2 regions of the Streptomyces sp. NPDC026672 genome follow, and region 1 is predicted to be linked to the other one. Evidence: riboswitches for the same ligand, from Rfam matches in the RefSeq annotation. Region 1 holds a riboswitch; the other holds the start of a gene.

Region 1 (4,206 bases):
CAGCTTATGCGCCCACCGGCCGTGGCCCCTCGGCCGCGGCCGGAAGGGGCGCGGGGAACCGCGCGGCCGACCGTGCCGGGCCCGCGCACCGAGGAGGGCCCGTCGCGGCCCTCCCGGCGGGGTCCTCAGTGGCCGTGCTGGTGGAAGGGGCGGACGTTCTCCCGCATCCAGTGGGCGACCGGGTCGTCCGCGACGTCCAGCAGGACCAGGTTGACCGGCCAGGGCACGGGGACCGCGCCGAGCGCCTTGCCCAGGGCGTCCAGGGGCAGGGCCCGCAGGTCGCCCTCCCACTGGGAGAGTTCGACGCCGATGAACAGCACCGGCTCCGCCGTCTCGATCGCGGCGAGGCAGCGGCGGGCCGTGGCGACCACGCCCGTCGCGGCGAACTCGGCCGCGGCGGCGGAGAGGAAGTCGACCGGGTCGTCCTGCCAGTCGGGCTCGAAGAGGCGGACCCGGCCGCCGACCGCCGGGCCGTCGAGCGGGGTGCTGCCCGCGCGGCAGATCTCGGCGACGGCCTCCGGCGGCAGCGGCACCCCGACCACGCCGCCGGGGTTGACGGCCAGTCCGACCTGCGGGGGCAGCCCGCGGGCGAACTCGACGGCGGGGGCGATGGTGAACGAGAGGTGGGCGCCGACGACCTGGCGGTACTGCTCCTCGGAGCTGAACACCGGGACGTACGCCTGGCCGTCGATGTCCACCGTGGGCAGGTCCAGCGAGCCGCTGTCCGGGCCGCCCCCGGAGGGCAGGGGTATCCAGACGAAGCTGCGGCCCAGGACCTCGATGATGCGGCCGCCGGCCGAGGGCACGCCGAGGGACGCCGAGAGGACCTCCTCCAGTTCGTTGCCGGGCCATCCGCCGTGCGGCTGGGGGTGTGCCTGTGCCGGGAAGTCAGCGGGGATGTCCGCCGGGAAGTCCATGTGCCTACCGCCTGCTGGGAACCACGGGTCTGGCTGAAAAGGCTAGCGGGTGCCGCCGACAGTGCCTCACTCCCCGAATCCGATCCGGTGCAGCACGTCGGCGGCGTCCCGGTCGAGCAGCACCGCCGAACCGCAGCCCTCGGGCAGCCGCCCCCGCTCCACCGAGCGCAGGAGGCGGCCGGCGGCCGTGCGGTGGCGCAGGAACGCGTAGCGGGAGACGCCCCGGCCGCGCTCGCGCTGCCCGGCGAGCGCGGTGTCCGCGCCGACGTCCAGGAACAGCAGGTGCAGGGTGCCGCCGCGGCGCCGGGCCTCGCGGGTCAGCCAGCCGCGCACCCAGCGCTGGGTGCCGCAGTCGTGCACGACGACGCCCTCACCGGAGCGCAGGGCGCGGCGCAGCCCGGCGTAGTGGGCCAGCCGGACCAAGGGGCGGTAAAGCGCGTAGGGCACGAACCGCGGGAGGCGGTGCTCCCAGCGGTCGCGGGTGTCCTGGGAGTCGACGCGCCGGCCCTCGACCGCGCGGTGCATCAGGGTCGACTTGCCGCTGCCCGGAAGGCCGGTGACGACCACCAGGTCGCGGGGTCCGAACAGCAGCTCGCGTGTGCTGTGTCCCGCGCGCTCGCGCAGGTCGCGGACGACGGGGGCCGGGAACTCGGCCCAGCGCGCGCGGGTCGGTGCTGCGGGGCGCTTCGGCAGCGCTAGGCCCGTGGTCGTGGCGTACGCCGTGGTCCTGTTCACCGTGATCGTCCTCCCCTGGGGCTCGGAGATCCCCTGCCCGTCGAGTGTAAAGAGAAGGTAATGCCCGGTGTCTCTGGTTTCGTCCGCGTACTGCCACAGCTCGGTCACGGAAAGTGGGGCCTGCCGCCCGCGCGCCGGGCGTGCGATGATGTGCGCGCCAACTGCATATCGGCCGTTTGAATCCGCGCGGGAGAGTCCCCGGCCGCACGCCGACCGGGGCGCCGAAGGAGCAAGTCCCTCCCTTGAATCTCTCAGGCCCCGTTACCGCGCGGGCGAGGCACATCTGAAAAGCGGGCCGCTGCGACAGCGGCCCCACCCAAGGTGCAAGTCCTGACCCGCCCGTGTCGGCGGTCATGGCGAACCTCTCAGGTCCCGATGACAGATGGGGAGGAACGACCTCGCCCGTCCTTTCCTGGGAGACGACCGTCCGATGAGCAGCACCGAATCCGCAGCATCCCCCGGAGTCCGCCGCACCGCGCTCGACGCGCTGCACCGTTCGCTCGGCGCGACGATGACCGACTTCGCCGGCTGGGACATGCCCCTGCGCTACGGCTCCGAGCGTGACGAGCACGTCGCCGTGCGGACCCGGGCCGGTCTCTTCGACCTGTCGCACATGGGCGAGATCACGGTCACCGGCGCGCAGGCCGCCGCGCTGCTGGGTTACGCCCTGGTCGGCGACATCGCCTCCGTCGCCGTGGGCCGGGCCCGCTACACGATGATCTGCCGGGCCGACGGCGGCATCCTGGACGACCTGATCGTCTACCGCCTGGCCGAGACCGAGTACATGGTCGTGGCCAACGCCTCCAACGCCCAGGTGGTCCTGGACGCACTCGTCGAACGCGCCGCGGGCTTCGACGCCGAGGTGCGCGACGACCGCGACGCCTACGCGCTGCTCGCCGTCCAGGGCCCCGAGTCCCCGGCGATCCTCGCGTCGCTCACGGACGCCGACCTGGACGGCCTGAAGTACTACGCGGGTCTGCCCGGCACCGTCGCCGGCGTCCCCGCGCTGATCGCGCGGACCGGCTACACCGGCGAGGACGGCTTCGAGCTGTTCGTGGCGCCGGAGCACGCCGTCGAGCTGTGGCACGCGCTGACCAAGGCGGGCGAGGCCGCCGGCCTCGTGCCCTGCGGGCTGTCCTGCCGCGACACGCTGCGCCTGGAGGCGGGCATGCCGCTGTACGGGCACGAGCTGACCACCGCCCTGACCCCGTTCGACGCGGGGCTCGGCCGGGTCGTGAAGTTCGGCAAGGAGGGCGACTTCGTGGGCCGCGAGGCGCTGACCGAGGCCGCCTCCCGCGCGGAGACCGACCCGCCGCGCGTCCTGGTCGGCCTGGTCGCCGAGGGCCGCCGGGTGCCGCGCGCCGGGTACCCGGTCGTCGCGGGCGGGGCGGTGGTCGGCGAGGTCACCTCGGGCGCCCCCTCCCCCACGCTGGGCCGGCCCATCGCCATGGCGTACGTCGACGCGGCGCACGCGGCGCCGGGCACGGCCGGCGTCGGCGTCGACATCCGGGGCAGCCACGAGCCCTACGAGGTCGTGGCGCTGCCCTTCTACAAGCGCCGCAAGTAGAACCGTAGAACCGGAAGCAGACCCGGAAGCGGAACGGAAGCGGACACCGGGCGCGGTCACCCGCGCGCGGGCCTGCGGCCCCGAGCGGGCCGACGATCCCCCCTTTTCACCAGCACATCCCCGCGTACAGGAGAATTCAGGCCATGAGCAACCCCCAGCAGCTGCGCTACAGCAAGGAACACGAGTGGCTGTCGGTCGCCGAGGACGGCGTCTCGACGGTCGGGATCACCGAGTTCGCCGCCAACGCGCTCGGCGACGTCGTCTACGCCCAGCTCCCCGAGGTCGGCTCCGCGGTGACCGCGGGCGACTCCTGCGGCGAGCTGGAGTCGACCAAGTCCGTCAGCGACCTCTACTCGCCCGTCACCGGTGAGATCACGGAGATCAACGAGGACGTGGTGAACGACCCGTCGCTGGTGAACTCGGCCCCCTTCGAGGGCGGCTGGCTGTTCAAGGTGCGCGTCACGGAGGAGCCGGCCGACCTGCTCTCCGCCGACGAGTACGCCGCCCACACCGCCGGCTGAGGAGTCACCGACCGCATGTCGCTTCTGAACACCCCCCTGCACGAGCTCGACCCGGACGTGGCCGCCGCGGTCGACGCCGAGCTGCGCCGCCAGCAGTCCACGCTGGAGATGATCGCGTCGGAGAACTTCGCTCCGCTCGCGGTCATGGAGGCGCAGGGCTCGGTCCTCACCAACAAGTACGCCGAGGGCTATCCGGGCCGCCGCTACTACGGCGGCTGCGAGCACGTCGACGTCACCGAGCAGATCGCGATCGACCGGCTCAAGGAGCTGTTCGGCGCCGAGTACGCCAACGTCCAGCCGCACTCCGGCGCCTCCGCCAACCAGGCGGCCCTGTTCGCGCTGGCCCAGCCCGGCGACACGATCCTCGGCCTGGACCTGGCCCACGGCGGCCACCTCACCCACGGGATGCGGCTGAACTTCTCCGGCAAGCAGTTCGACGTGGTCGCCTACCACGTCGACCCGGCGA
Region 2 (4,206 bases), on a different contig from region 1:
ACGTCTTGTGCAGGTTCAGGTGCGAGACGTCGCCGCCGAAGTGGCCCGGCTTGGCGAGGCCGACCAGGGCGTTGAGGTTGGCGCCGTCGACGTACACCTGGCCGCCCGCCTCGTGGACCTGGGCGCAGATGTCGGCGACGTGCTCCTCGAACACCCCGTGCGTCGACGGGTAGGTGATCATCAGCACGGCCAGCTCGTCACGGTGCTGCTCGATCTTGGCCCGCAGGTCCTCGACGTCGACCTCGCCGTCCTCGGCGGTCTTCACGACGACGACCCGCATGCCGGCCATCACGGCGCTGGCCGCGTTGGTGCCGTGCGCGGAGGACGGGATGAGGCAGACGGTGCGCTGCTCGTCGCCGTTGGCGCGGTGGTATCCGCGGACCGCGAGCAGACCGGCCAGCTCGCCCTGCGAACCGGCGTTCGGCTGGAGGGAGACCTTGTCGTAGCCGGTGACCTCGGCGAGGCGCTCCTCCAGCTCGCGGATGAGCGTGAGGTAGCCCTCGGCCTGCTCGGCGGGCGCGAAGGGGTGCAGCTGTCCGAACTCGGGCCAGGTGACCGGCTCCATCTCGGTGGTCGCGTTGAGCTTCATGGTGCAGGAGCCCAGCGGGATCATGCCGCGGTCGAGCGCGTAGTCGCGGTCGGCCAGTCTGCGCAGGTAGCGCAGCATCGCGGTCTCGGAGCGGTGCTGGTGGAAGACCGGGTGGGTGAGGAACCCGGAGGTGCGCAGCAGACCGGCGGGCAGGGTCTCCTCGGCGGTGGCGTCCAGCGCCTCGATGTCGCCCTCGACGCCGAACGCGGCCCACACGGCGCCCAGGTGGGCCCGGTCCGTGGTCTCGTCGCAGGCGATCGAGACGTGATCGGCGTCGACGAGGCGCAGGTTGACCCCGTTGTCGCGGGCGGCGGCCACGACCTCGGCGGCCCGGCCCGCGACCTTGGCGGTCAGGGTGTCGAAGTAGGCGCCGTGGACGAGCTCGACGCCGCCCGCGGTGAGCCCGGCGGCGAGGACCGTGGCGTAGCGGTGGGTGCGGCGCGCGATGCCGGTCAGCCCGTCGGGCCCGTGGTACACGGCGTACATGCCGGCCATCACCGCGAGCAGCACCTGCGCGGTGCAGATGTTGCTGGTCGCCTTCTCACGGCGGATGTGCTGCTCACGCGTCTGGAGGGCGAGCCGGTACGCCTTGTTGCCGTCGGCGTCGACGGAGACGCCCACGAGCCGGCCGGGCAGGCTGCGCGCGAACTTCTCGTGCACGGCCATGTAGCCGGCGTGCGGTCCGCCGAAGCCCATCGGCACACCGAAGCGCTGCGTGGTGCCCACGGCGATGTCGGCGCCCAGCTCCCCGGGCGGGGTCAGCAGGGTGAGGGCGAGCAGGTCGGCGGCGACGGTGACGAGGGCGCCGAGTTCGTGCGCCTGCTCGATGACCGGCTTGAGGTCGCGTACGGCACCGGAGGCGCCCGGGTACTGGAGCAGCACGCCGTTGATCTCGCGCGCGGCGATCTCGGCCGGGATGCCGTCGCTGAGGTCGGCGACGACGACCTCGACGCCGGTCGGCTCCGCGCGGGTCTCGATGACGGCGACGGTCTGCGGCAGCGCGTCCGCGTCGATCAGGAAGAGGCCCTTCTTGTTCCTGCCCATGCGCCGGGACAGCGCCATCGCCTCGGCCGCGGCGGTGCCCTCGTCCAGCAGGGAGGCGCCGGAGGTGGGCAGGCCGGTGAGGTCGGCGACCATGGTCTGGAAGTTCAGCAGCGCTTCCAGGCGGCCCTGGGAGATCTCCGGCTGGTACGGCGTGTAGGCCGTGTACCAGGCCGGGTTCTCCATGACGTTGCGCAGGACGACGGGCGGGGTGAAGGTGCCGTAGTAGCCCAGGCCGATCATCGAGCCGAGCACCTGGTTGCGGTCCGCGAGGGAGCGCAGCTCGGCCAGCACCTCGGCCTCGGTCCGGGCGCCGGGCAGGTCCAGCGTGTCGGCGTTCTTGATGACGTCCGGGACGGCGGCCGCGGTGAGCTCGTCCAGCGAGCCGTAGCCCACCTGGGCGAGCATCTTGGCCCGCGCCTCCGGGTCGGGCCCGATGTGGCGGTCCTCGAACGGTGTGCCCCGCTCGAGTGCTGCGAGCGGAATGCGATCGGCGGTCATGGCGGAGGCCTCCTGGTCTGACGCGACCTTCGAGGGGCACCCCGGCGCGGGCACCCCGACGGCCTCCCCCTCTGTCATCTCGACCTGAGAGCTTCACCGGAGGCCCGTGGGCCCCGGCTTTCACCGTCGGTGAGAGCGGACGCCGTCGACGTCCGCCCTGCTTTCCAGAGTGACCTCGTCCGTGCGGTACGTGGGCCTGAGAGATTCCGGGGAGGATTTGCTCCTTCGGCGCCTCCGACGATCTCCGGAGGACTCTCCCGCACGGGGTCGGCAGCCGCTCATCAGCCTACCAGCGGGGTCAATGACCGGCTTTCGAGTGGCCGCATGGCCGATTGTGCACTTTTGTAGTGCCTACAGAGGCTTTGTGAGCATGAGGAGGGCCCGTGCAGACCGACATCGATCCGCGCCACCTGATCGGCCGCAAGGCGTTCGACCGCAACGGCACCAAGATCGGCACGATCGACGAGGTGTACCTCGACGACGCGACGGGTGTGCCGGAGTGGGCGGCCATACGGACCGGTCTCTTCTCGCGCGACGCCTTCGTCCCGCTCGAACCGAGCGAACTGGTCGAGGGCACCCTCCGGGTCCCCTTCGAACGCGCCCTGATCAAGGACGCCCCCGACTTCGGCGTGGGCCGTCACCTCTCCCCGGAGCAGGAGCTCCAGCTCTACCACCACTACGGCCTCGACGTGGCCCTGCCGTCGTCCACGGTCCCCGACCGGGACTTCGGCAAGGTCGCGGGCAAGGAAGACGCCTGACCCCCGGGGCCCGCGGCACGTCCACCACGGACGCTCTCCGGCTTCCCCCACCGCCGCGGTCCCCGTACGGAGCAACGTCCCCGCCCGGACTCCCGCCCTCCGCCGAGCGCACCCGCCTCACCCGCCCCCGCCGCCGATGTCACCTCCGCCCCGCACGGCTGCTCCCTCCAGCCCCGCGTCCTCGTCCCCCGCGTCTCCTGAGCCTCCCGGACCTCCCGGCACCAGCGGCAGCGGATCGGCCGGTTCCAACGCGGGATCATCCGTCCGGAACGTCCGCACCCGGCCCGGACCGGAGTCCGGGGTCTCGAAGCGGACCGTGACCCGGCCCAGACCGCTGCCCTGCACCCAGCCGTGGCCGTGCTCGGTGTGCCGAACGTCACGGCCCGGCGGCCAGCGGCGTTCGGCCGGCGCCGCCTCCCGGACGACGGGCGCGGCCTCGGCCTCCTCCTCGGCGGCCGTGTCCGCCGTGTCCGCCCGCTCGCCCGCCGCCTGTGCGAACAGGTCCTCCTGCGTGTAGTCGGCCAGCCCCGAGACGCCCACCCCGAGCAGCCGCACCCCACCGGTCGTGTCCACGGAGTCCAGGAGCCGCGCCGCCGCCTCCCGGACCACCGCCGGATCGTCCGTGGGACCCCGGAGCGTCTCCGACCGGGTCAGCGTCGAGAAGTCGTACCTGCGCACCTTGAGCACGATCGTCCGTCCCGAAAGGCCGGCCCCGCGCAGCCGCCGCACACACCGGTCCGCGAGGCGCTGCACCTCCAGCCCGACCCGCAGCCGGTCGTGGATGTCCACGTCGTAGGTGTCCTCGACCGACACCGACTTGGTCTCCCGCTCCGCCACCACGGGCCGCTCGTCGTGCGCCAGCGCCATCGCGTACAGCCCATGCCCGTGCGCCTTGCCCACCAGCCGCACCAGCTCGTCCTCCCCCGCCTCCGCCAGCTCCTCGACCGTGGTGATCCCGGCCCGCCGCAGGTGGTCGCCCGTCGCCGGCCCCACCCCCGGCAGGGTCCGCACCGACAGCGGACCGAGCAGCGCCCGCTCCGTGCCCGGTTCGATCAGCACCAGCCCGTCCGGCTTGGCCCGCTCTGAGGCGATCTTGGCGAGCATCTTGGAGGCCGCGAGCCCCACCGACCCGGTGAGCCCCGTGACCGTCCGTATGTCCTCGCGCAGCTTCTGCCCGGCCACCAGCGCCGACGCCTCGTCCCGGGCCGCGCCCCCGGCCTCCAGGTCCACGAACGCCTCATCCAGGCTCAGCGGCTCCACCAGGGGCGACAGCTCCCGCAGCAGCGCCATCACCCGCTCGCTGATCAGCCGGTAGAA

Evidence for each region. Region 1 has a riboswitch for glycine ahead of gcvT (glycine cleavage system aminomethyltransferase GcvT). Riboswitches for the same ligand answer to the same signal wherever they lie in the genome.
Region 2: it holds a riboswitch for glycine, as region 1 does, so the genes downstream of both, gcvP (aminomethyl-transferring glycine dehydrogenase) here and gcvT (glycine cleavage system aminomethyltransferase GcvT) in region 1, are expected to answer to the same signal.

The regions. Positions count from the first base shown of each region.
Region 1 is NZ_JBEZXS010000041.1:30,853-35,058, reverse strand. Features, by position in the region: gene AB0F77_RS34190 (enhanced serine sensitivity protein SseB) at 126-917, opposite strand; gene AB0F77_RS34185 (AAA family ATPase) at 984-1,652, opposite strand; glycine riboswitch at 1,830-1,929, shown strand; gene gcvT (glycine cleavage system aminomethyltransferase GcvT) at 2,083-3,219, shown strand; gene gcvH (glycine cleavage system protein GcvH) at 3,363-3,740, shown strand; gene glyA (serine hydroxymethyltransferase) at 3,756-4,206, shown strand, end outside.
Region 2 is NZ_JBEZXS010000051.1:9,235-13,440, reverse strand. Features, by position in the region: gene gcvP (aminomethyl-transferring glycine dehydrogenase) at 1-2,131, opposite strand, end outside; glycine riboswitch at 2,306-2,401, opposite strand; gene AB0F77_RS37000 (PRC-barrel domain-containing protein) at 2,515-2,889, shown strand; gene AB0F77_RS36995 (DNA polymerase IV) at 3,007-4,206, opposite strand, start outside.